Regions from separate parts of the Shewanella sp. MF08487 genome, predicted to be linked through region 3. Evidence: predicted binding sites of a transcription regulator. Region 3 holds the regulator's gene; each other region holds the start of a gene.
What was found. Region 3 encodes ArgR, which controls arginine synthesis, uptake and breakdown. Its sites were predicted from a motif close to ANTGAATANNTATTCANT; they were not measured.
Positions count from the first base shown of each region.

Region 1: ACRN9H_RS05300 (aspartate aminotransferase family protein) is a predicted target of ArgR. The motif match lies at 3,827-3,844, and genes of this name have one in related genera.
Region 2: ACRN9H_RS04355 (YjiH family protein) is a predicted target of ArgR. The motif match lies at 2,116-2,133, and genes of this name have one in related genera.

Region 1 is NZ_JBOZPB010000005.1:91,757-99,612, forward strand. Features, by position in the region: gene astD (succinylglutamate-semialdehyde dehydrogenase) at 1-1,225, opposite strand, end outside; gene astA (arginine N-succinyltransferase) at 1,235-2,254, opposite strand; gene ACRN9H_RS05300 (aspartate aminotransferase family protein) at 2,382-3,599, opposite strand; gene ACRN9H_RS05305 (HDOD domain-containing protein) at 4,382-5,527, opposite strand; gene ACRN9H_RS05310 (S9 family peptidase) at 5,732-7,856, opposite strand, start outside.
Region 2 is NZ_JBOZPB010000004.1:119,625-127,480, reverse strand. Features, by position in the region: gene ACRN9H_RS04360 (CBS domain-containing protein) at 1-291, opposite strand, end outside; gene ACRN9H_RS04355 (YjiH family protein) at 675-2,033, opposite strand; gene ACRN9H_RS04350 (DUF998 domain-containing protein) at 2,730-3,431, shown strand; gene ACRN9H_RS04345 (U32 family peptidase) at 3,557-4,438, opposite strand; gene ubiU (ubiquinone anaerobic biosynthesis protein UbiU) at 4,474-5,475, opposite strand; gene ubiT (ubiquinone anaerobic biosynthesis accessory factor UbiT) at 5,613-6,146, shown strand; gene ACRN9H_RS04330 (YfhL family 4Fe-4S dicluster ferredoxin) at 6,218-6,472, opposite strand; gene yegQ (tRNA 5-hydroxyuridine modification protein YegQ) at 6,477-7,844, opposite strand.
Region 3 is NZ_JBOZPB010000008.1:54,109-61,964, reverse strand. Features, by position in the region: gene ubiH (2-octaprenyl-6-methoxyphenyl hydroxylase) at 1-339, opposite strand, end outside; gene ACRN9H_RS07935 (UPF0149 family protein) at 519-1,094, opposite strand; gene ACRN9H_RS07930 (cell division protein ZapA) at 1,329-1,631, shown strand; RNA gene ssrS (6S RNA) at 1,760-1,941, shown strand; gene ACRN9H_RS07920 (5-formyltetrahydrofolate cyclo-ligase) at 1,950-2,612, shown strand; gene folM (dihydromonapterin reductase) at 2,639-3,385, opposite strand; gene ACRN9H_RS07910 (thiol-disulfide oxidoreductase DCC family protein) at 3,636-4,034, shown strand; gene mdh (malate dehydrogenase) at 4,135-5,070, opposite strand; gene argR (transcriptional regulator ArgR) at 5,365-5,835, shown strand; gene ACRN9H_RS07895 (Dyp-type peroxidase) at 5,915-6,850, opposite strand; gene ggt (gamma-glutamyltransferase) at 7,079-7,856, opposite strand, start outside.

The DNA of each region.
Region 1 (7,856 bases), on a different contig from region 3:
CCAGTAAACCCGCAGACAAACCATAACGCGTTTGGTTAGCCAGTTTAATCGCTTGATCGAAATCGCTATAACGCACTAGCTGTAGCAGAGGTCCGAAGTATTCTTCATCTGGCAAGACATCGATAGCCGTCACATCGATAAGGCCAGGAGAGACTAAGCCCGTACCCGCTTCTAAATGGGTTAACTCGACTAACGATACGCCACCCAAATTCTGCAGATTTGTCTGCGCCGCAACCATACCTTTGGCGGCAGTTTCAGAAATCATTGAGCCCATAAAAGGTTGTGGCTGCGCGTTCCAAGGGCCAACTTTAATCTGTTTGATCGCAGCTGCTAACATGGCAATCAAGGCATCGCCCTGCTCGCCTTGCTCTACATATAGACGGCGCGCACAAGTACAACGTTGGCCAGATGAGATATAAGCCGACTGCAAAATATCGTGCACTGCGGCCTTAATATCCTGCACACCTTTGATGATCAGTGGGTTATTACCCCCCATCTCAAGTGCTAAAATCTTGCCCGGATGACCCGCATATTGTTGATGTAAAAAATGACCTGTGCGTGAACTGCCAGTAAAGAACAGACCATCGAGCTGCGGGTGAGAAGCCAGTGCTTTACCCGTATCCACTTCACCTTGGACTAAGTTAAGCACGCCAGCAGGCAGACCCGCTTTATCCCATAGGCTGACCATCAACTCAGCAACTTTAGGCGTCAATTCAGAAGGTTTAAAAATCACAGTATTCCCCGCCAACAGCGCAGGCACTATGTGGCCGTTCGGCAAATGACCAGGGAAGTTGTAAGGACCGAACACCGCCACAACACCGTGGGGTTTGTGACGGATAACCGCGCGTCCCGCTGGCGTATCGTTGGCTTCAGTGCCCGTACGTTTATTGTAAGCCGCAGCCGATAAAGCAATTTTGCCTATCATGGCGCCGACTTCGGTCGCGGTTTCCCACTGAGGTTTACCGGTTTCTTGGGCAATCGTTTCAGCCAATTCCGCTTTGTTGGCTTCAAGTTGGCTGCGATACGCTTCGACTATGGCTAAGCGGGCATCGAAACCTAACATAAACCAATCAAACTGCGCGGCGCGCGCGGCATCAACTGCGGCGTTAACTTGTTCTGCTGTTGCAGTTTTACCTGTCCAAATAGTTTGAGCATTGGCAGGGTTAATTGAGGCCACGTCATGACCTTTGCCAGCATGCCACTGACCTTGAATATAATGTGTCATTTGTTATTCCTACATTGCCAAAATACGGATTTGATCGCCTTTTGCGAGCAACAAACCCGCTGCCAGCTCAGGGCTGATAATGATGTGTTCGGATTTGTCGTCCACAGCCAGTGCGGCAGACGTCGCTCGGTAATTGGCTAATTGGGTATTTGAGATAATAAATTGAGTGTCGGCTTCGACCATGTCACCAATATCGACGGTCAATAAACGACTTTCACGCACGCCGCGAATGTCCGATAAACGACACTCCACCGTTGGACCACCATCAAAAATATCCACATAACCGCGGCATCGAAAGCCTTCGGCCTGCAGCAAACTTAATGCGGGACGGGTATTGGTATGCACTTCGCCAATCACTTTCTGTGCTTCTTCCGGCAATAGACAAACGTAGACCGGATTTCGTGGCATCATCTCGGCCATAAATGCCTTTTTACCCAAACCAGAAAGATAATCCGCCTGAATAAAATCTATGCCCAAAAAGTGTTTTTGCAACCAACCATAAAAAGGTGAATGACCATCGGCATCGCTCACACCGCGCATTTCGGCAATCACAGTTTCGCCAAAACGCTTCGCATGTTGAGCTAAAAACAGAAAGCGACTGCGGGATAACATGCGGCCATTGTTGCCCTTGCGATATGCTTCACGCAAAAACAGCGTGCACATCTCAGCAGCGCCAGTGTAGTCATGGCAAAGGGTGAGGGTTTCGACCTCGTTACGCACATCAATTTGTTCAGAATGATAGACTTCGGTACCGAGTCGATAATGGTAGAACGCATCTTCCATTCCCACCGCCGCTTCGATGGCGCACGTTCCCACCACTTCACGGATATCGGTATCTTCCAGCACCATCAGATAACCTTCATCGAAGGGAGTCTCTACGGCTTTGACGAATGAGGCTTCTGCTCGCGCAATTTTATGTCTGAGCAGATCCGCATTCACAGGTAATGACGTAAAACCATGACCAGACTCTTCGGCAATTTGATATAAAGCTTCAAAATCGCCAGCCTGAATAGGACGTATGATTAACATCTTAGTGTCTCCTCACTTTGGCTTACCGTGCATCAAGGCACCTCTCTTCAAAAAGACAGGCAGTGATGCAGGTAAGTATTCCCTGACAAAAAAGGAGTGCGAATAAATTCAGCACTCCTTTGGTCATTTAGGCGGCAGCTATGCTCGCCACAGCACGTTCAAAACGAGCTAGACCTTCAGCAATATCTGCCTCAGGGATCACCAGAGAAGGAGCAAAACGCACCACGTTAGCACCCGCCATCAGGCTCATTAAGCCTTCAGCGACAGAGGCTACCAAGAAGTCGCGTGAACGACCTTGATATTGTTCATTAAGTACAGCACCTAGGAGTAAACCTTTACCGCGCACTTCTGAAAATACATGATATTTTTCATTGATTTTATTTAAACCATCACGCAATAACTGCTCGCGATGTTTAACGCCGTCTAACACTTCTGGCGTGTTTACCACATCTAATACCGCATTGCCGATAGCGCAGGCTAATGGGTTACCACCGTAGGTAGAACCGTGAGTACCCACTTTTAAATGTTCAGCAATCTCAGCCGTTGTCAGCATAGCTGCGATAGGGAAACCACCGCCGAGTGCTTTAGCTGTGGTTAAAATGTCAGGCACGATTTCAGTACCCATGTAAGCGTACAGTTCGCCAGTACGACCCACACCCGTTTGCACTTCATCAAAAATCACTAGCGCATTGTGCTTGTTAGCCAGTTCACGCACGGCTTTCAAGAATGCAGGATCGGCATCGATAATACCGCCCTCGCCTTGCAGTGGCTCAAGCATGATGGCGCAAGTCTTATCCGTTACTGCGGCTTCTAAGGCGGCAACATCGTTAAATGGCAGGTGAGTAATGCTCTGCGGCTTAGGACCAAAACCATCGGAATAGGCAGCTTGCCCACCGACGCTCACGGTGAAGAATGTACGGCCGTGGAAGGCTTTATCAAACGCAATGATTTCGTCTTTCTCAACGCCGTGCTTTTCTAAGGCGTAACGACGGGCAAGTTTCAATGCGGCTTCGTTGGCTTCGGCGCCAGAGTTGGCAAAATACACTTTGTCGGCAAACGTGCTGTTGACTAATTTAGTCGCTAATTCTAAGGCAGGCTCATTCGTCATTACGTTTGACAGATGCCATAACTTTTCGCCTTGTGTTTTAAGGGCATTAACAAGGGCTGGATGACAGTGACCTAAGCAATTTACCGCAATACCGCCAGCAAAATCGATAAACTCGTTACCCTCTTGGTCCCACACTCGGCTACCTTCACCACGTACAGGGATCACGGCTGCTGGCGCATAATTAGGTACCATAACTGCATCAAACTGGGCACGGTCTAGCTTTATATTCACGCTCATTTCTTCATCCTTTGTATTTATTTAATGGCAACGAGCACCATCAGAGTCCCATGCGTATCTTTATCTAGAGTTAGTGATACTGGGATGACTTGTATCTATTAATGACCATTATTAGCGAAAATGTGATCAAAACACCAGTTTTTCACAAACACCTATCCTATAACTTTGGCTCAAACTGCATAAAGATTGCGATTTAAGAACTATACAAGCACTTAATCCCGTGACTCTTAGCATAATTAGTCATAAAAAAAGTTATTTACCCATCGTTTTACTAGTTATTCACTGAATATGAATAACTACAGCATGTTAACTAATCAAGCCTGAAAGTACAAAGTGGCTATTTTTCACTCTAACCTCAATGACTTCTACTAATCATCATCCAGAGGAAATACACTGCGCATGTTTAAGGGTAAACGTCCTAATGGCTTGTCTTCTAAGCCGCTTATTTGGCTTAGTGCGAGCTTAGAAACGTACTATTTTCACATCTCGTATCTGCTACCCGTAAACCAACAGCCGCTCAGCTAAGTGAGGTTAAAATAATGACAAATCACTCGCAATAAATGTTGCATAAATGGCGTTATTTACAGTCAATGTGAGTGATGGGGCTTGTGGAGGTTATCGAATTTCAAGGTAAGTCATTATCGGGATGATAAGCCGATAATTTTCACCCAAGTTAATAGGCAAAAATACCGTTTGCTGACATGAGGCAATGCAAAATCATATTGATTCATGTGCCCTATTATAGGCCGCAAGCGGCTATCTAACTCATGATAAATTGGCCATTACAGCAGATCTAAACGTCGATAATTTTGCGCTTTCAAACGTAACACTTCTTGCTCTGTTAATTGATAATAATCAAACATTAAGCGTCTTTCTTGTGGGTCGATTTGGCGCATTTCTTCAAGTAATACTACCTTCGCATAACAGTTCGCCCGTGCGACGATTGCGGCCTGAGGTGATAATTCTCGATAAGTTAAGGTTTGATCTAGCTCCTTCAATAACAATGTTAACGGACTCGTTTCAAACTTAAGTAACTCTAATAACTGCCAGTTAAGTTTATGCCCATGATTTAGCACTTGTTCATACACAGCTTTGGCGGGAAACTCTGTGGCGATAACCGCATCATGTACCTCCTTGTCACGGCAAAGACTCGCCTCCCGTATCCAAGTGCCCCATGTGTGATCAAATAATCGCGCACTTAAACTCAGAACAACAGACGTCCCTAATTGATTAAGCAAAGCACTACTGTACACCAATGCAGAATCAGTATTATGAAGCTGCGCTAATGTATTTGCCGCAATGCCACTGACTATGCTGTAGCGCCATAATTTACGGGTAGTCCATAACAATTTAGCATTAGCACTCGGCAGCCAATTACGTAAACAAAAATACGGAATGATACTACGCAGGTTTTCGATACCGATGAAATTCATCACTAATTTAATATCGGTGACACGTACGTCAGAACTCTGGGGGCGGCGCGCACGAAAAGACGGGCTGTTGACCATGTTGGTTAAATCGCGGCACAACCAACTTACGTTACTGATCAGCGGTCTTAATCGCGTCGCATCAAGATTTTTTGCCAGCAGTAATTCCAGCAACAAAATTTGCGATTCATTGATCTCTGACTTAGCCAGAACCAGTTCGGGGGACGCGAGTTGATGCTCGATGGCGTTATTGACCGTTTCATGCAGCTGGCTCGACACGGCTTCGAACACTTCTTTGGCTTTAATTTGTTTCATCAAACGCGCCAAAATCGCTTCGCGCTCAACATCTAATTTATTTGCATCGGCCTCTAATTCAAGGTCGAGGTCATCCAAAAGAGTCGGGCTCGCTTTATGCTTTCCGAGAATCAATTGCTGATAGAGTCTGTGCTCTATCTCTATAATTTTGCCGGGTCTTACACCGCCCGCAACCGAAATCGCCACTATAAATCTTTCCTATATCGCTAATGCCCGAGTGACGTCAACACAATCAAACTCTCAAAATCATTACAATTTCAGCACATACACTTAATCTTAGCAATAACGCAAAGTCGTAGAACACAAACATAGTGTTATATCGGATATTTCCTACTCAGTTGCCCAATCAAAAGGCCTCATATAGAGGCCTTTACAGGAAGTTGAGCTGAGTTATTTGAGTTCTTGTTCGAATAACTTATAGATGCGGCGGTATTCGTCTAACCAGCTAGAAGGCTGACGGAAACCATGGGGCTCGACAGGATAAATCGCCGTTTCAAAGGTCGGTTTTTCCAGTTCGATCAAATGCTGCACCATACGCACGCTGTCTTGGAAGAAAACGTTGTCGTCCATAACGCCACTCATAATAAGCAGTGGTTTCGTTAATCCTTGGGCATGCTCAATCGGAGAGCTGCGCTCATAGGCGATAGGATCAACATCAGGCGTATTTAAGATGTTGGAGGTATAAGGCGCATTATAATGTGCCCAGTCTGCCACAGGACGCAATGCGGCTCCTGCTTGGAACAAATCAGGTGCAGTGAACAATGACATAAAGGTTAAGAATCCACCGTAAGAGCCACCATAAGTCCCGACACGCTTAGTATCGACATGGGTATGAGTCGCCATCCACGTTACGCCATCCTTTAAGTCTTCCACTTCTGGATGACCCATATTGCGATAAATCGCCGTACGCCAATCGCGACCATAACCCTTAGAGCCACGGTAATCCATGTCCATCACAACATAACCTTGTTGAGTCAGCAGGTTGTGGAACATAAACTCGCGAAAATAACCGCTAAAACCATAATCGGCATTCTGCAGATAACCTGCACCGTGATTGAAAATCACCGCAGGATATTTCTCAGCGCGGGACTTATCATAGCCTTGCGGCAAATAAACGCGGGCGTACACATTGCCAGCACCATGATTTGAAGGTACTGCTACCACTTCTGGCGCTTGCCATGGGTAATTTTTGAAGGCATCACTGGTATAAGACGTCAGCTGCTTTAACTCGCCGCCAATGGGTTGAACATAAAGCTCATTTGGCTGTGTGCGGCGTGAGGCATTGAGTAATAGCTGAGTGCCATCGGGGCTTAGGCTGTAATCTAAGTTGCCATCCCACTGCGTTAATTGCTCATTTTTACCTGTAGCTAAGTTCACCCGGTGAACGTTATAAATGCCAGGGTGAGTTTGGTTAGCTTTGTAGTAGATATAATTCGCGTCCGGTGACAGCGTAATATCGCTCACCACAAACTTGCCTTGGGTTAAGGCGCGCGGCTTTTCACCGAGTCCTTTCACATAGAGCTGTGAATAACCTGATTCTTCCGACAAATAGTACAGAGAATCCGTCCTCGGCAACCAACCGAATTGGTTATAGTCGTAATTCACCCAAGCGTCGTCATGCAAACGATGTTCGGTGGTGAATTTACCTTTAGCTAAATCGACACTGGCTATCCAGCGATCTTTGTTATCGGTGGCTTCTAGCATCAGGGCTAATTTATCTTCCGATTCATGCCACTGAATCGCGCTCTGGGTCCAGCCCCAATCCTGAATTAGCTGAATTTTGCGTGGCGCTTTAGTGCTTTGGTAAGTTTCACCTTTCGCTTTAGCATTCTCAGCTTTCACTTTGGCAAGCACATCTTCATCAAAACCAGTCAGGCCCTCGATAGTGATATCGACTTGTTTATGCTGGTTTAAATCAAGCACTACAAAGCGTTGTCCTGGCGGCGTATCTTCAGCCACACGTGCACGCACGGGTACAGGGTCGATATAACCGTCGCTACCTAAGTAGTTAGGCATGATGTCGTGTTCGCTGCTGCCGGTGTAATTCTTATCGGTCAGAGCAAGTAAAATATAGCGGCCATCCGGTGACAGGCTGAGCTCTGACACCACTTCGCTATCGCCTAAATACCAAGTGCTGGCGGCGAGCGTTGGATCGCTTTTTTGCAATTCATCTTTGTACTGTGCTTTGGCTTTGGCATTCTCTTGCTGCAGCGCCACATACTTAATCAATCTGTGCTGTTGCTTAGCAATATAAGACGTTGGATCTGTTACACCTTCTGGCGCTTTCGCCATTTTAATTTCGGCAAGCTGCTCGACTAAGCCTGAGTCTTGATGAATTTGGAAAACATTGTCGCCCTGCCAATAGGCGATATCGCCATTATTGAGATAACGCACGCCATCGATGGCACTGCGCTGACGAGTCAGTTGGCTGATTTTACCTGTGCTTAATTGCTTAACAAAAATGTTGCCCTGATACAGATAAGCCTTGTGGGACTTAGTGCGATCAAACACGCCA
Region 2 (7,856 bases), on a different contig from region 3:
GTCTAAACACACCGTTGGGGCAACAGTGATAGGGTTACGGGTCATTACCTGATGTACACGTTTTTGTAAGGTTTCTAAGTCCTTAACTGTCTCGCCGATACTGCCAATGTGTGGGCTAATGGCACGTAATAAATCTCGCTCTGAAAGTACACCTTCCAGTTTACTATTATCAACCACTAATAAATGATGGAAATTTGCCTGTTCGAATATATCTTTTACCACATTGAGGCGATCGTCCATTTCTATCGTGACGATGCGGGTGCTCATAATATCGGCGACAACAATCGACATAATACTCCCCTCCATGACTTATCCGCCCTAAGGCTGATTGATTTAATTCGCTTCATTACAGCTACTTATAACAGAGTGCTAGTTAATAAGCTAACCCCATTACAAACTATTAACTTAATGTTCATTACTCCAAATTATGAGTCTATTCAGTAGCCGTGCGACTTTCAGTGTCGGGTTCAATAATGTCATGATGGTTTTTGTTAGAAATAATGGCGGTCGATAGATAAGTACGCTATGTACCTCAAAGGCGATAGGCATTGGGTATGATGAGTCTTGAAACGTAAACATAAAAAAGGAGCCCAGTAGAATGGACTCCTTTTTAATGGTTTTTACGGCTATCTGTTAACCTTGATTTGACGTATTGAGCTTATATTTTAGGAGCATTAAAAGAGTAAATGCGCTACACCCGCGATAACTGGCAGTGTGACTAACGTCCGTAGAATAAACACCACAAATAGCTCAACAAAGTTTACTGGGATTTTACTGCCAATCAGCAGTGCGCCGACTTCACTCATGTAAATCAATTGAGTTACCGATAAAGCTGCAATCACGAAGCGGGTCATATCCGACTCAATCGAGCTGGCAAGAATTGACGGAATAAACATATCCGCAAAACCGACGACGATCGTTTTAGAGGCTGCAGTGGCTTCTGGAATATGCAGTAATTCCAGTAATGGAATAAATGGCATGCCGAGATAGTTAAAGATAGGTGTGTGTTCGGCAATAATCAGCGCCATGGTGCCAATGGCCATGACCACGGGGAGAATACCAAACACCATATCGAGAACGTTTTTAATCCCTTCATTTAAAACAGCTTTTATGCCACCAGCGTTGGCCGCTTTCTCTAAGGCTTTATCAAAACCCCAAGATAACGCGCTGTGTCCAGCCGGGATCAGCTCATCATCTGGCGTACGTGGCGTATCGTCGATGTAGTTGTCTTTCTTCCACGATAGTGGTGGCAACTTAGGCACAATCACTGCTGCAGCAAAACCGGCTAAACATACGGTTAAATAGAAGGGCACAAACATGTGCTCTAACTTAACCTGCGAGATAACCACTAAGCTGAAGGTAATCGATACCGCCGAGAACGTCGTGCCGATAACGGCGGCTTCTCTTTGGGTATAAAAGCGTGCTTCATATTGTTTACTGGTTAGTAAAATCCCGACACTGCCATCACCTAACCAGGATGCCATACAGTCGATGGCGCTACGACCCGGTAGATTAAATACTGGGCGCATGATTTTAGTTAGCAGCGTGCCAAATAGTTCAAGTAGACCAAAATTAAGTAGGAGTGGCAGTAACATGCCAGCAAAGATAAATACCGAAAACAATACCGGCAGTAAATCGTTTAAGACTAAAGCCCCAGTACTTGATGAGTTAATCACCTCTGGGCCTAAGCCTAAGTACGTCAGTACGATAAATACTGCTCCTACGATACGGGCCGTCAACCATAAAGGACTGACATTTAGTAAGCCATTTAGGAAGTGACTCTGAGTCACAAACTTGGGTTTAAGTGCTTTTGACAGTAAAGATGCCAGCGCCATTGCCACCACAATAATGGTCACAATCAGGGTTAATACACCGCTTAATGCGCTTTGTAATGCTTTAGAAATGATCGCGATAGGAATAGTAATCGCATCGTTATAGCTGATAGGTGTCATAAATAATAACAGGCCGATCAACGAAGGGACGATAAAGGTGAGTATCGTCTTTATATTGCGGTTTTTATTTTCAGTAGCCAATTTTGTACACCTTAAAGTACGAGTCGTACATGATAAATTTGAAATTTTTAGCCGTATCTAGCAGGTTTTTACTGTCCACTTAGATGCATTTAAATTCAACTCAAAAATGAGAAGGGGGAAGATTACTCGCTTAGCCTTGCTATGTAAAACGATTCGCTAGTTAGTTTGATATAAGCAGCAAAACAGCATAGTTATTTTGCTTAAGTTGTTGATGATATTTGTGCAGCATTATTAAGTGTAGAGGTTTATAAGTCATTTAAAACAATGGCTTGACTCAACTTGTTATCGAAGTGCTTTTATGATGTTATATTTTTTTATTGAAGCCATGTGCCAGCTTTTTTTGAACAGAAAAACGCCCGTAATATGGCCTAGTAGCAGTATTTGTTGGGTTATTGCTCGATTACTGTCTGCTAATCTGATGTTTATGGTTGAAGGGCCATGTTTAGGATGGTTTATGGATATTGCCGTGATATTCAACATACTTTGGCGTATAGGGTACATTTTTATGCGTAAAAGATTTTAGTCTTTATGTATATAAATAGGTTGTTGCAAGCAACGCTTCCGCTAGATGGCCTGACTAAAAAGTCGTTAATAATGAAGAAAGTAAAAATTTTTATTCATAAACAGGATGTCCGCCGCTTTAAATCTTCTTATTTACATGTAATTTAGTCATATTGTTATCTAACTTCCGTATTCATGATTGATAAAGTAGAGCAGATGACGACAAAAGGCGCCTCAACATTAGCCATTAAATTTGGGTTTATGGGGATTTATGGGTTGCTAGTCGGGATTATTGTTGGGGTTTTGGGGTTTGCGGGTTTGGAATCTCAGGGCTTCAATTTTTTAAATCATACCTTAAGTGAATTAGGCACTTATGGTCATTCCTCTTTGGCTGTTATCCTTAACGGTGGCTTGTTTTTTGGCAGTTTAAGCGTGGTTTTATATTGCTTATCTTCCTTACCGCACTTGAGCTCGCCATGGGAGTCGCCCTTCTTTATTTGTTTGGCATTAACGTTTTTGGCTCTGGCATGTATGGGATTATTTCCGGTAAACGTGTACCACTTACATGTTTTGGGGCTGAAATGGTTTTTTTACTTAGGGAGCTTAAGTGCATTTTTACACTTAAGTTTAATTTGTTTTGGTCAGTCTCAGTTTAGCCGTTGGACAGGGTTACTGGCTCTGATCGTATTGTGCAGTATGATGACATTTTTATACGCACCGCAATTACAGTTAGGTTTAACCGAGGGTGATAGACCATTTTATCAAGAGATGGTGATGCAGTTACCTCGTCCACGATTGTGGTGGCCAGCCCTATTAGAATGGATAGGGCTGGGGAGTTTATTAACTTGGACAAGCGTATTATTGTTCAGTCAGTTAAGGACCAAGCTTAGATCGTAACCCTGCCTCTCTCTTCTATTTATACTCTATACGATCAGCAACTTTGCGCTAATAGCCTGTTTAGCGTATCCATTACTTCAATATTGTCCTTTGATAGCGGCATGATTTTTTACTGGATACATGGTTTATTCACTGAGGTGCATGGTTAATCCTGCCTCTCCAAACCAATAGCCATTACATTGTTCTGCACTTAACGGCACTGTATTAGACTGAAGCGCTGATGGCGTGTTAATGCTATCGACTAAGGCACTGGCTTTGGCAATGCACTCCATGCCACTGGGCGATACTCGAAATACATCTACTCCCATTTGCGTCATGGCGGCGAGTTCACTACGTAAATCTAAACAGGCTGCCGATTGAGTTTGAATACCATTTAAGCGTAATAGTGGCTGCTGTTCTTGGGTTTGCGCGAGCAGCCCTTTGCTGTATTGACGGCAAATGGTTTCGCAACTGTCTTTGGTGAGTTGCTTATGGCGGGCAGTAAAACAGCGCGCTGAATGGGCTAACGGGAGATAACCGTGCCCGAGGACTTCTACTTCAAACGCTGGTTTATCTTGGATCACTTGGCTAAGCCATGCCTTGGATAATTCAATCGGCATCACAAATCGTTGCATACCAAAACGCGCTAAAATATCTAAACTGGCGCGATTATAATTGTTGATACTTGCACCACACACAAAAGGTAGCTTATGTTCTTTGGCCAGATAAACCGCTGCCATGTCGTTGGCTTCAATAATAAACTCGCCATTATCGACTTGACGTTTAAGCTCGGTATATTCAGATGGCGCTTCAATAAGTGCCAGCGTCGAAATCACTACGTCTTTACCCGCTTGTTTGAGCATCTGCGCAAGCTCAAGATAATCGCCCCATTTGAGTTCTCGTCTACGGCTACAAACGGCTTCACCGAGATAAACTAACGGAATGTTACTGGCCGCGACTTGCTGATAAAAATCTGATACCTGTTGTTTCTGCCAGCAATATAACAATGGGCCTAGGGAAATGTTCATGTGTGTCCTTTCTTCTCATTAGGTGTGATTGCCGATTATTGCCAGTTGCGCTCGTAGGCACCCAGTGTGGTGATTTGGCCTTCAGAGACCTTAGCGAGGGCTTGTTCCCAGTGTGATTGAGTTTGAAATTTATCGGGATGCTGCAAATAGGTGTCTATTGCTTGGCGCCACACTTTAGTGACTTGCTCAACATAGGCTGGACTGCGTTGGCGACCTTCAATTTTAAGCGACACAATGCCTGCTTTGGCGAGCTCAGGGAGCAAACTGAGTGTATTTAAGCTGGTGGGGGATTCGAGTAAATAGCTAGGAGAATCTTGCTCATCTGTTAGATATCGACCTTTGCAAACAACAGGATAGCCCATTTGTTCATCAAGGGTCGATTTATCAATCAACACATCATTGAGGCGGGTTAATCTATCTTGGCCTTCCTCTTGCCAGCGCACATGTTTAGCGGGTGAGCATGAGCCGCCCGTATTGGGGGATTGCCCCGTCACATAGGAAGACAGATGACAGCGGCCCTCGGCCATAATACAGAGGCTACCAAAGGCAAATACCTCAAGATCAACAGGGCTCACCTTAGCAAGATCGCGCACCTGCTTCATCGATAACACCCTTGGTAATACAACGCGGGCAATATTGAACGCTTCTTTATAAAAATTCAGTGCGCCAAGATTGGTGGCACTGGCCTGTACCGAAAGATGTAGCGGCAGTTGCGGATAATGTTTATGGGCATAATCGAGTAAGGAAATATCGGCGACAATTAGGGCATCCATACCGAGTTTTGCAGCTAAATCAATGGCCTGATACCAGCGGTGTTCTTCAGTCGGCTTAGGGAAGGTATTGAGAGTTAAAAAGATTTTTTTACCACGGGTTTGAGTGAACTCAGCGGCTTCTTGTAATTTGTCTGGGGTGAAGTTTAATCCCGCAAATGAACGCGCATTAGTATCGTCTTTTAATCCTAAATACACAGCGTCAGCTCCGGCTTGTATAGCCGATTTTAGCGAGGCGAGATTTCCTGCTGGACACAACAGTTCCATAATGATGCTCCCGATAAAAAGATAGTCGCAGAGTTTAGGGAAGATTGAATGGCGGTGAATTGATTTAAAACAGGTTTAAGATCATAAAATCTCGTTAAACTGCGATATATGTATTTATTTTTACTAGGTAAGCGCCCATGCCTGCTGTTTTCTCTGCAAATTTAGCAAAGCAACTTCTTGAATTTACACCTAAATTTATAGGCTTCCCCCTTGCTAAGGTACCGTTTAGCTTTAAGGCAAAAGCCATCAGCCAATTACTTGGGGTGTTATTAGCGCCACAAACCCAAACCGATGAGCTCGATTTTTTGGCTAATAAATGGGTGGCTATTTGCGTAGAAGACTTAAAGTTGGCATTTGAGGTGAGTTTTGATGGTCAATGGCAAGTCAGACCGTTAACTGATGCGCAGGTCACTTTTAGTGCTAATTCGGCAGAGTTGATTTTAGTGGCAGCAGCGAAGGAAGATCCCGATAGTTTATTTTTTCAACGTAAACTGAGTATTCAAGGTGATACAGAATTAGGGCTCGAAGTGAAAAACCTTTTGTTAAGCATAGAGTTTGCCTCTATGCCTGCACCTATTCGTCTTAGCGTTGAAAAATTAGCCGCAGCCATTGAGCGGTTACAAATCGAAGCTAAACCAACGAGCATTCTGTCTAAATCAGCGAGTTTTTAATGTAAGTGACTGGTGCTCACTATGGAACTTGTCAACAGCCCTATTACGTATAGGGCTGTTGTCTTAGCGTGTTATTCGGCTTTTTGCGTCAACACGGCAAATTTGACTAATAGCTCATCGTTGGATTCGACGCGGTTAGGATCAGGATCGATACAATCAATCGGGCAGACCGAAACACAAGTGGGCTTATCGTAGTGGCCAACGCATTCAGTGCAGCGGTCAGGATCGATTTCATAGATCTCCTCACCGAGCGTGATCGCCTGATTAGGGCATTCAGGCTCACACATATCGCAGTTAATGCAGCTGTCGTCGATCAGAAGTGCCATCTGGTTAACCTAGTTCATGTGGGTTACGCGTATCTTGGCCCTGTGGCAAGTTACGCAGTAAAATTCCGTGGCTGACATCCACCTCTTTAGGTACAGGTAAATAAACGGTATGTCCAGAGCCGAGTCCGGCTTCAACTGATTCCGCTTTTCGGTTTTCAAGCTGCTTAATTGTCAGGCTGATATTGCCTTGCGGCGTCATCAACTCGACGCTATCACCCACTAAAAATTTATTTTTGACTTCAATTTCAGCAAGGCCCGCAAGATTACGTTTACCCGTCAGTTCACCGACAAATTGTTGGGTATCGCTGATAGAGTAGCCATAATCGTAATTTTGATATTCATCATGCACATGGCGACGCAAAAAGCCTTCGGTATAACCGCGATGGGCTAAGCCCTCTAATTGGTTCATTAAGCTGCGATCAAAATCTTTGCCCGATGAGGCATCTTCAATCGCTCGGCGATAAAGTTGCGCGGTACGTGCAACATAATAGAAAGACTTTGTTCTGCCTTCAATTTTGAGCGAGTCTATACCCATCTTAGTCAGGCGCTCTACGTGCTGAATCGCCCGTAGATCTTTGGAGTTCATAATATAAGTGCCATGCTCATCTTCAAAGGCGGGCATATATTCGCCCGGACGATTGGCTTCTTGTAATAGGAATATTTGGTCCGTTGGTGCCCCATCGCCTAAGGTTGTTGGGGTTTCAATTTGCACTGCATTCGGCATCGCTATAATGTCGCCACTGTCGTTTTGCTGTGCCTCGTGCACATCGTATTTCCAGCGGCAGGCATTAGTACAAGTGCCTTGGTTTGGATCGCGTTTATTCATATAGCCCGAGAGCAAACAGCGTCCAGAATAGGCCATGCACAAGGCGCCGTGAACAAACACTTCAAGCTCAATATCTGGGCAACGTTGGCGAATCTCTTCAATTTCATCTAAAGATAATTCACGGGATAAAATCACCCGTTTAATCCCTTGGGTTTGCCAAAATTTGACCGAGGCCCAGTTAATGGCATTCGCCTGTACGGATAAATGTACTACCTGATCGGGAAAGGCTTCACGCACCATCATGATAAGACCGGGATCTGACATGATCAGCGCATCAGGCTTCATCGCCACTACGGGCTCCATGTCTTTGATGTAGGTTTTAAGTTTGGCATTGTGCGGCGCAATATTACTCACCACATAGAGTTTTTTACCAAGCGCATGGGCTTCTTCAATCCCTGTGGCAAGGTTTTCCATTTTAAAGTCATTATTACGTACCCTTAAACTATATCTCGGCTGACCGGCATACACAGCATCTGCACCATAGGCAAAGGCGTAGCGCATGTTTTTTAAGGTTCCAGCTGGAGACAACAGCTCAGGTTTAAACATAATAACTCTCAA
Region 3 (7,856 bases):
AAAATGGCCACGATCCGACACATGGATATTTTCAATCGCCGTGCCCAAATGGGCGAGCTTAGGCCATAAACCTAAGCGAGATAATTCGAAAATAGAGCCGTGGGCGATAGCGATAGAGCGCGCATCAAACCCGGGATGTTGTTTATCAGGGACATGCGCCTCAATTAACGCAATGGAAAGTGGTCTAGCTAATTCATGTGCGAAGGACTGTGCAGATAAGGACTGTGCCGATGATAAACGCGCTAGCGCTAACGCTAAGGTCGCGCCCGCCATGGCGCCGCCAACAATAGCGATGTCGACGTTTTGAACTGAAGTATCCATGTGCATCGTGGTCGTCATGGGGATCTCATTCAAGCTATGGCATGGCGCACCTGCTATATCAACAGTTGCGACAATGCAATTAACAATACTGGTGTCATGGACGAAAAGGCCAGATGAACCAGCCTTTTATATCAAATTAAATAACCATTATAAAAACTTAAACAATAGCGATTAGATTAACTTAATAATTGCGATGATTAGTGCACCGCTGCAATGTCGTCGCTTTCGCCATGGGGAAGTTCGGGGCCAAATTCGGCGTAACACATAATCGCAGCTATCCGCACAAACTCGAGCAGTTCAGTGTATGCCGCCTCGGACTCTTCATCGTCGGCAACATCAAATTCAACTTGGGCAATTTCGGCTAAGTCTTTAATGACTTCACGCACTTCGGCCGAAGCCTGATTAAGCTTGGGCTGAATAATCGCCATACCAGTCAAAAAGCTTTGCGCCCACAAAGATAAAGCCTCAACACGCTGGCTAAGCGGTTCTTCTTCCTCTGGCAACAGCGGCATAAAGCCAAATTCAAACTCGGCTAAACGCGTTACTGAATCTTGGAACAAATCACACACCAGTTGATGTAACTGCGCTGGCAACGGCTGGCCGTCGTTCATCAGATCAAATAAAGGCTTGATCCAAGTGTCGCCAGTTTGCTCTACACCACCGCAAATTAAACCGACTAAAGCGCCGTGAACTTCAACCGGATGCTGACCAATTTCGGCCGCATCTAAGGCAATTTTTAAGCTATCGATTCGTAACGAAGGAGGGGTGGCCATATCAGATCCCAATAAGATTTTTTCAGCTGCAATGCTAGCAGAGATAAAGACTTGAACCAATACTGAATCCCGATAATGCGCAAATCCACAGGACTTAAGTTAATAATTTCAACAACTGCTCACACAAGCAGCAAACAAAACTATCCCGACAAATCCATTGGCGGCTTACCTTGCACTTTTAATTTTAGCCCTATATAGTCCGCTTCAGAGGTTAACGAAAGGATCCCCCGTTATATGAGTAACAGTGCAGTTGAAATTACCCTACTTGGGCGCACCTACTCTATCGCTTGCCCGAAAGGCCAAGAGGATGCCCTACGTACGGTGGCACTAGGTGTTGAACAACAACTTATTGCGTTAAAAAGCCGAACCAATAGCCTGAGTCGTGAAGAAATCGCAATTATGGCAGCGCTCAATATTGGACACGAGTTGTTCCAAGAAAAGCAAAAGAACAAGCATTATATGCAACAGATGGACGACCGAATCAGCTTGCTGCAGTCGACCCTCGAAAATGCCTTAGTTGAGCGTTCAACTAAATAGCATTAAAGTTTAACTGTGAAGCACGAGGGTTTAGCGCGATAACGCCGCTAAGTTAACTCTTTTGATACACAGAGAGTGGCTAAACTGGCTTAAATACTAAGACAATTTTTAGCGATTCAGTACCGTTTTGCTCCCTGGGATGCATGCCAACTGGTAATGTCCCTGTGCCGATAATTTTGATCTTAGGGTGAATGCTTTACTGACATTGTGCATGCTCGGCTCGTACCGAGAAGCCTTAGGAGGTAATCATTTTCCCGCCTTGAACCTACGGTTCAAGGGCTACACCGGGTAGCGGCATTCTGGGGAGCATCTTAATTTATGTTTACATCTTCTACACTCAGCGACAATCTTCCTGCTAAAAGTAAAGCACCGCAAGCTGCGGTGCGCATCGATATCAACGCAAAAGAAAGTCGCCAGCAATTACGTAAAACCATCCGCAGTGCACGTAAATCGCTAACACCAGCTGAGCAAACCTTGGCAAGCCTTAATGCCTGCCACAAAATGATTGATAGGCTACAAGCTCAAAAAGCACAGCATGTAGCATTGTACTTAACCCATGATGGTGAACTTGCGACCGCGCCGCTTATCAATGCACTGTGGCAATTAGGCATTAATACCTACTTACCCAGATTGCACCCCTTCAATGCCGGACAACTACTTTTTTTGCGTTACACCGCTGACACGCCGATGCAGCCCAATCAATTTGGCATCTTAGAACCTAAATTAGCTGTGCGCGCCATCATCCCCGTGACTGAGTTAGACATTGTTATTACTCCCTTGGTCGCTTTTGATGCTGTGGGTAATCGCATGGGGATGGGCGGCGGCTATTACGATAGGACTCTGGCGAACTGGCAGCTTCAGGGCAAACCTTTACCTATGGGTTACGCCCATGACTGCCAACAAGTGCCGAGCTTACCCTGTGAGCATTGGGATGTGCCTTTACCGATGATCATCACCCCAAGCCGCGTGCTGACGTTCTAAACGATTTTGATTTAATCATCAAAGCACTACTTTAACTGGCGACCGCCATCGACATTATGGCAACGACCCGTAACGTAGCGACTATTCAGTAAATATTGCACTAAATCGATAATTTCCTCATTGCCCGCCTCTTTTGGTAGTAACGCTTTAGCTAAGGTTTTTTGTTGATAGGCAGCATCATCTTCTGCATTAAATAAAATCATCGCTGGGGCGATGGAATTGACTTTCACCTCGGGGGCAAATTTAGCAGCAAAGGATAATGTCATATTGTGCAGCGCAGCTTTACTGGCAGCGTAGGCAATATGCTTCTGACTGCCCTTCTCGGCCACATAATCGGTAATATGGATAATATCACTCGCACCAATATTACCATCCGCTCCAGCGCGTAGCGGCGCTTCTAAGGCCAAGTTTAATTGATAGGGCACGCTCACATGCACTTGCATCATCCGCTGCAACACTTCGCTCGGCGCAAAAGTGGCGCTTTTTGCAGGCTCATTCCTTATAATCACAGGATCAGGCAGCCAATCGGACGCATTGTGAATAATAGCGCGAATTTGAGGCAGCTTAGCGAGCTCATCGATTAAGGATTGCACTTGGATATCATCGTAAAAATCACAGGGATACAAAGTCGCGCCTAAAGTCTTTAGCTCATCAATACTCGGATAGTGGCTACGATAGGTACCAATCACACTCAGGCCTTGGGCGAGAAAATGTTTGGCTAAGGCGTAACCAATACGCTTACCTACGCCAGTGATGATGATGGGAGATGTCATACTAATCCTATTATTTTTAAAGCGATTATGGCTCGTTTATGATTCATTGAATGGTAAATACACCTAAGACTCAAGCAAAACGAATCAACACCCAAAATCCTAGCGCACTTTTTTAGGTTTAACCTAACAGAAAGGCCAGTGCACACAGCTAAACCAGCTTCAATCTCGCAGCAACTGCGATCTAAAATGATTGCTGCTGCGTATAGGATAAGCTCAAGCATTGAGATTAAGTCATCAGAGGTGATATTCGATGGAACTACGAATTTTTTATGATGGAAACTGCCCATTGTGTAGCGCCGAAATGCGTCAACTGAAAGCGCGCGATCCCAATAATGTCATTGCGCTAGAGGATTTAAATGCACCCGACTTTAGCGAGCGTTTCAGCCATATAGATAGAGACTACGCCAATACTATTCTCCATGGAGAAACCGCATCGGGCGAAGTATTACTCGGCTTAGATGTTACCTGCAAAGCGTGGGCACTCACGGGAACCCGCTCTTGGATACAATTATTACGTTTACCCATTATTAAGCCCGCTGCCGATTGGATTTACCTACGCTTTGCTAAAAACCGATATCGCATTTCTTATTTACTGACTGGTAAAGCTCGTTGCGACGATAATTGCCAATTACCCACTAAGCGCCGCTGATTTAGCTTTAGGTTTAAGAAGCGTAAAACGTAGGCATAAAAAAACGGAGCTCAAGGGCTCCGTTTTTAACTCGTTATAATCTAAAAGATTACTCGAATAATTATTTAACGAAATCAACGCCTAGTTTGATATCGCTTTTCAGCGTATCTAACATAGAATCACGGGCGTTAGCTTCAAATGCACTCACTTCACCGTAAGGCAGTACTTTTTCAATACCGTTTTTGCCTAACAATACAGGTTGTGCGAAGAACTGGGCGTGTTCACTGCCGCCGTCAACGTAAGCACATTCAACAATGTTAGCTTCACCTTGCAGACCACGAACCAAAGACAGACCGAAACGGCAAGCCGCTTGACCCATAGACAATGTCGCGCTGCCGCCACCGGCTTTAGCTTCAACCACTTCTGTACCCGCGTTTTGAATGCGAGTTGTCATAGTTGCCACTTCTTCATCAGTGAAAGTCACGCCTTCAACTTGAGACAGCAATGGCAGAATGGTCACGCCGCTATGGCCGCCGATCACATTCACTTTAACATCAGCAACGTTTAAACCTTTTAATTCGGCAATAAAGGTTTCAGAGCGGATCACGTCCAGTGTGGTAATACCGAATAGACGGTTTTTATCGTAAACACCGGCTTTTTTCATCACTTCGGCTGCAATAGCCACAGTGGTGTTAACTGGGTTGGTGATAATACCGACTAAAGCAGTAGGACAAGTCGCAGCCACTTTTTCCATCAGGTTACGCACGATACCAGCGTTGATGTTAAACAGATCAGAACGATCCATGCCTGGTTTACGCGCAACACCAGCAGAAATCAGTACTACGTCTGCATCTACCAGCGCAGGCGTTGGATCTTCACCGGCAAAACCTTTGATTTCAACAGCAGTCGGGATGTGGCTCAAGTCAACCGCAACACCCGGAGTAACCGGTGCGATATCATATAGAGACAGCTTTGAGCCCGCAGGCAGTTGAGTTTTTAACAGTAAGGCAAGAGCCTGGCCGATACCGCCAGCAGCACCAAGTACAGCAACTTTCATAATGAACTCCGTTATTTCTCGGATATGTGTGACATGGATCTAATTTGCGTGTGCGTCACATTACTGGAATGTCGCAACAATTTCAATTATCCCTTAGTCGTGGAACAAAAGAATTTCGAAATAACTGATAGCTCACAAAAGAACAATGACTCGATTGCACATTTTAAGCCGATGATAATGACACTGAGTCTACTGCTTAGTGAATGTTTATTCAGCCAATTTGATTGTATGTTGACAATTTGTTTAAAAATATTCAAAATGGGCCTGTTTTTTTGAATAAAGAATAATAATATTATGCAGACGACCAAGAATCAGGATGACCTTGTTAGAGTTTTTAAGTCGATTTTAAAAGAAGAGCGCTTTGGCTCTCAAAGTGAAATCGTCATCGCCTTGCAAGCTGAAGGCTTTGGTAATATTAACCAATCAAAAGTATCACGCATGCTCAGCAAGTTCGGCGCCGTTCGGACTCGCAACGCTAAACAAGAGATGGTGTATTGCTTACCCGCCGAATTAGGCGTGCCAACCGCAGGCAGCCCATTAAAAAACTTAGTGCTGGATGTTGACCATAACCAAGCCATGATTGTAGTGCGAACCAGCCCTGGCGCAGCACAACTGATTGCCCGCTTATTGGATTCTATCGGTAAGCCAGAAGGGATTTTGGGAACGATTGCAGGTGATGATACGATTTTTATTTGCCCATCAAGCATCCAAGATATCGCCGACACCTTAGAAACCATCAAATCTTTATTCAATTATGCCGAATAAATAAAGCACTTAATGCCTTGGCATTAAGTGCTTTATCAAAATGTAACTCTTACAACTCAACTTGGTCAGTCACAACAATTTACTCATCGAACTGCAGCATGAAATCTAAAGCGGGTACGAAGAAAGATGAACCCGTTAATGCCTTAGTAAAATGCATTAAATGATCATGATTACCTTCGCCATCACCAAATATCATACTGTGTAGCATTTTTTCAAAATGTTCGGGTGTACGACAGCAAGCAATAAACATCAACCCCTGCTCTTTAAGCGATCCGTAGGGCATGCTCTGACGTAGGATTTCCATTGAGTTTCCGTCAGCATCTTTAAGATTCACCCGTTTTATATGGCTGGTGAGTGGCTTATCCTTGGATTCATATTCGATATTATCTTGTTTAGTGCGCGCGAATATATCTTCTTGTTTTTTAATCGGTAAGCGGTTCCACTTACTTAAGTTATGGGCATATTTTTGTACGTGAACATAACTGCCGCCCTTAAATCCAGCATCCTCATCACCCACCAGTGTGACTTCTTGACGATGGCGTCCCTTTGGGTTTTCAGTACCATCGACAAAACCTGTCAGATCGCGACTATCCATAAATCTAAAGCCGCGTTCTTCGTCCACTAATTCCACCAAATCTTCAAACATTTGGCTAATTTCATTGGCGACTAAATGCAGAATATCGTAACGGTCACAGCGAATATGTACATACAAATCATATTCGATTGCAGGTGCATCAAGACTCCCAGCTTGTATCGCAGGAAAAGGCCTTAACATTTTAGGGCGGGCATCGGTATAGAGGCTATCCCAGTAATTAGCGCCGATACCGACAAAACCATTAAATGCACTGTCAGAATACTGATCTGTCAGTTCGTAAATATACTGCGCTACGTTGGCAAGGCAGGGACGTAACTGCGACTCCACATTATCATTTGCATTAAACATCAAGTAGATACTATGTAAGTTTCCCTCTGCACACACACCTAACTGTTCACGCGGCATATTTTGAATATCCATTTGGTTGTGACCTTGTTCTAAATTCATTTTCGGTAATATTATCCGCAACTTTCCCTAAAAATGACATTAACTAACGCACACTTTACTCGAGTTTATTAATGATAATGCTCATAACTAAGCGTTGTTGTGCTCAAGCTCATTGAAAAATGATGCAGCGCATAAATTTCGCTAGCGAGTCTACCCCAATACAGCAAGCAAAGCTCACTAACGCCATGATATTTATTTAAACTAATATCCTGCAGCATGACCATCTTTACGACTCTCGGATGCGCCGCGGTAAACACCGGTTTCTGCATTAAAGCCAATCGCTTGATAACCACCGAAATCCCCTAAAGTATCACGCAATACATGCCCTTTTTTAATGAGTTCACGGCGCGTTTCAACAGGAAAGCCTGACTCTAGGCTCACATAACCGCCATCGGTCATCACCTCACCGGTAGGCTCAGTAGAACCAGTATGCAAAATCCGAGGCGCATCGCCCGCTTCTTGTAGGTTCATTTTAAAATCAATGAGATTTATTAAAATTTGTGCATGCATTTGTGGCTGCGTTGCACCGCCCATAACCCCAAAACTAAGCCAAGGCTTACCTGCTTTAGTCACAAACGCGGGAATAATCGTTTGAAAAGGTCGCTTACCTGGCGCATAGGTATTGAACCGCCCCTCGGTTAAATCAAACATTTGCCCACGGTCTTGCAGTACAAAACCAAGGTCGGCTGGCGTCATTCCCGAGCCCATACCGCGGTAATTACTCTGGATAAGTGACACCATATTGCCGTCTTTATCTGCCGTGGTGAGGTAAACCGTATCTCCGTGCTGTAGGGCTGGATTACCTGCATCAACACTTTTGGCGGCTTTATTCGTGTCGATTAATTTAGCTCGCTCATAGTTGTAGTGTTGTGATATCAACTCGGTAACAGGGACTCTATTAAAGGCCATATCAGCATAGAATTTAGCTCTGTCGGCAAAAGCCAGTTTTTTAGCCTCTACAAATAAGTGCACATATTCA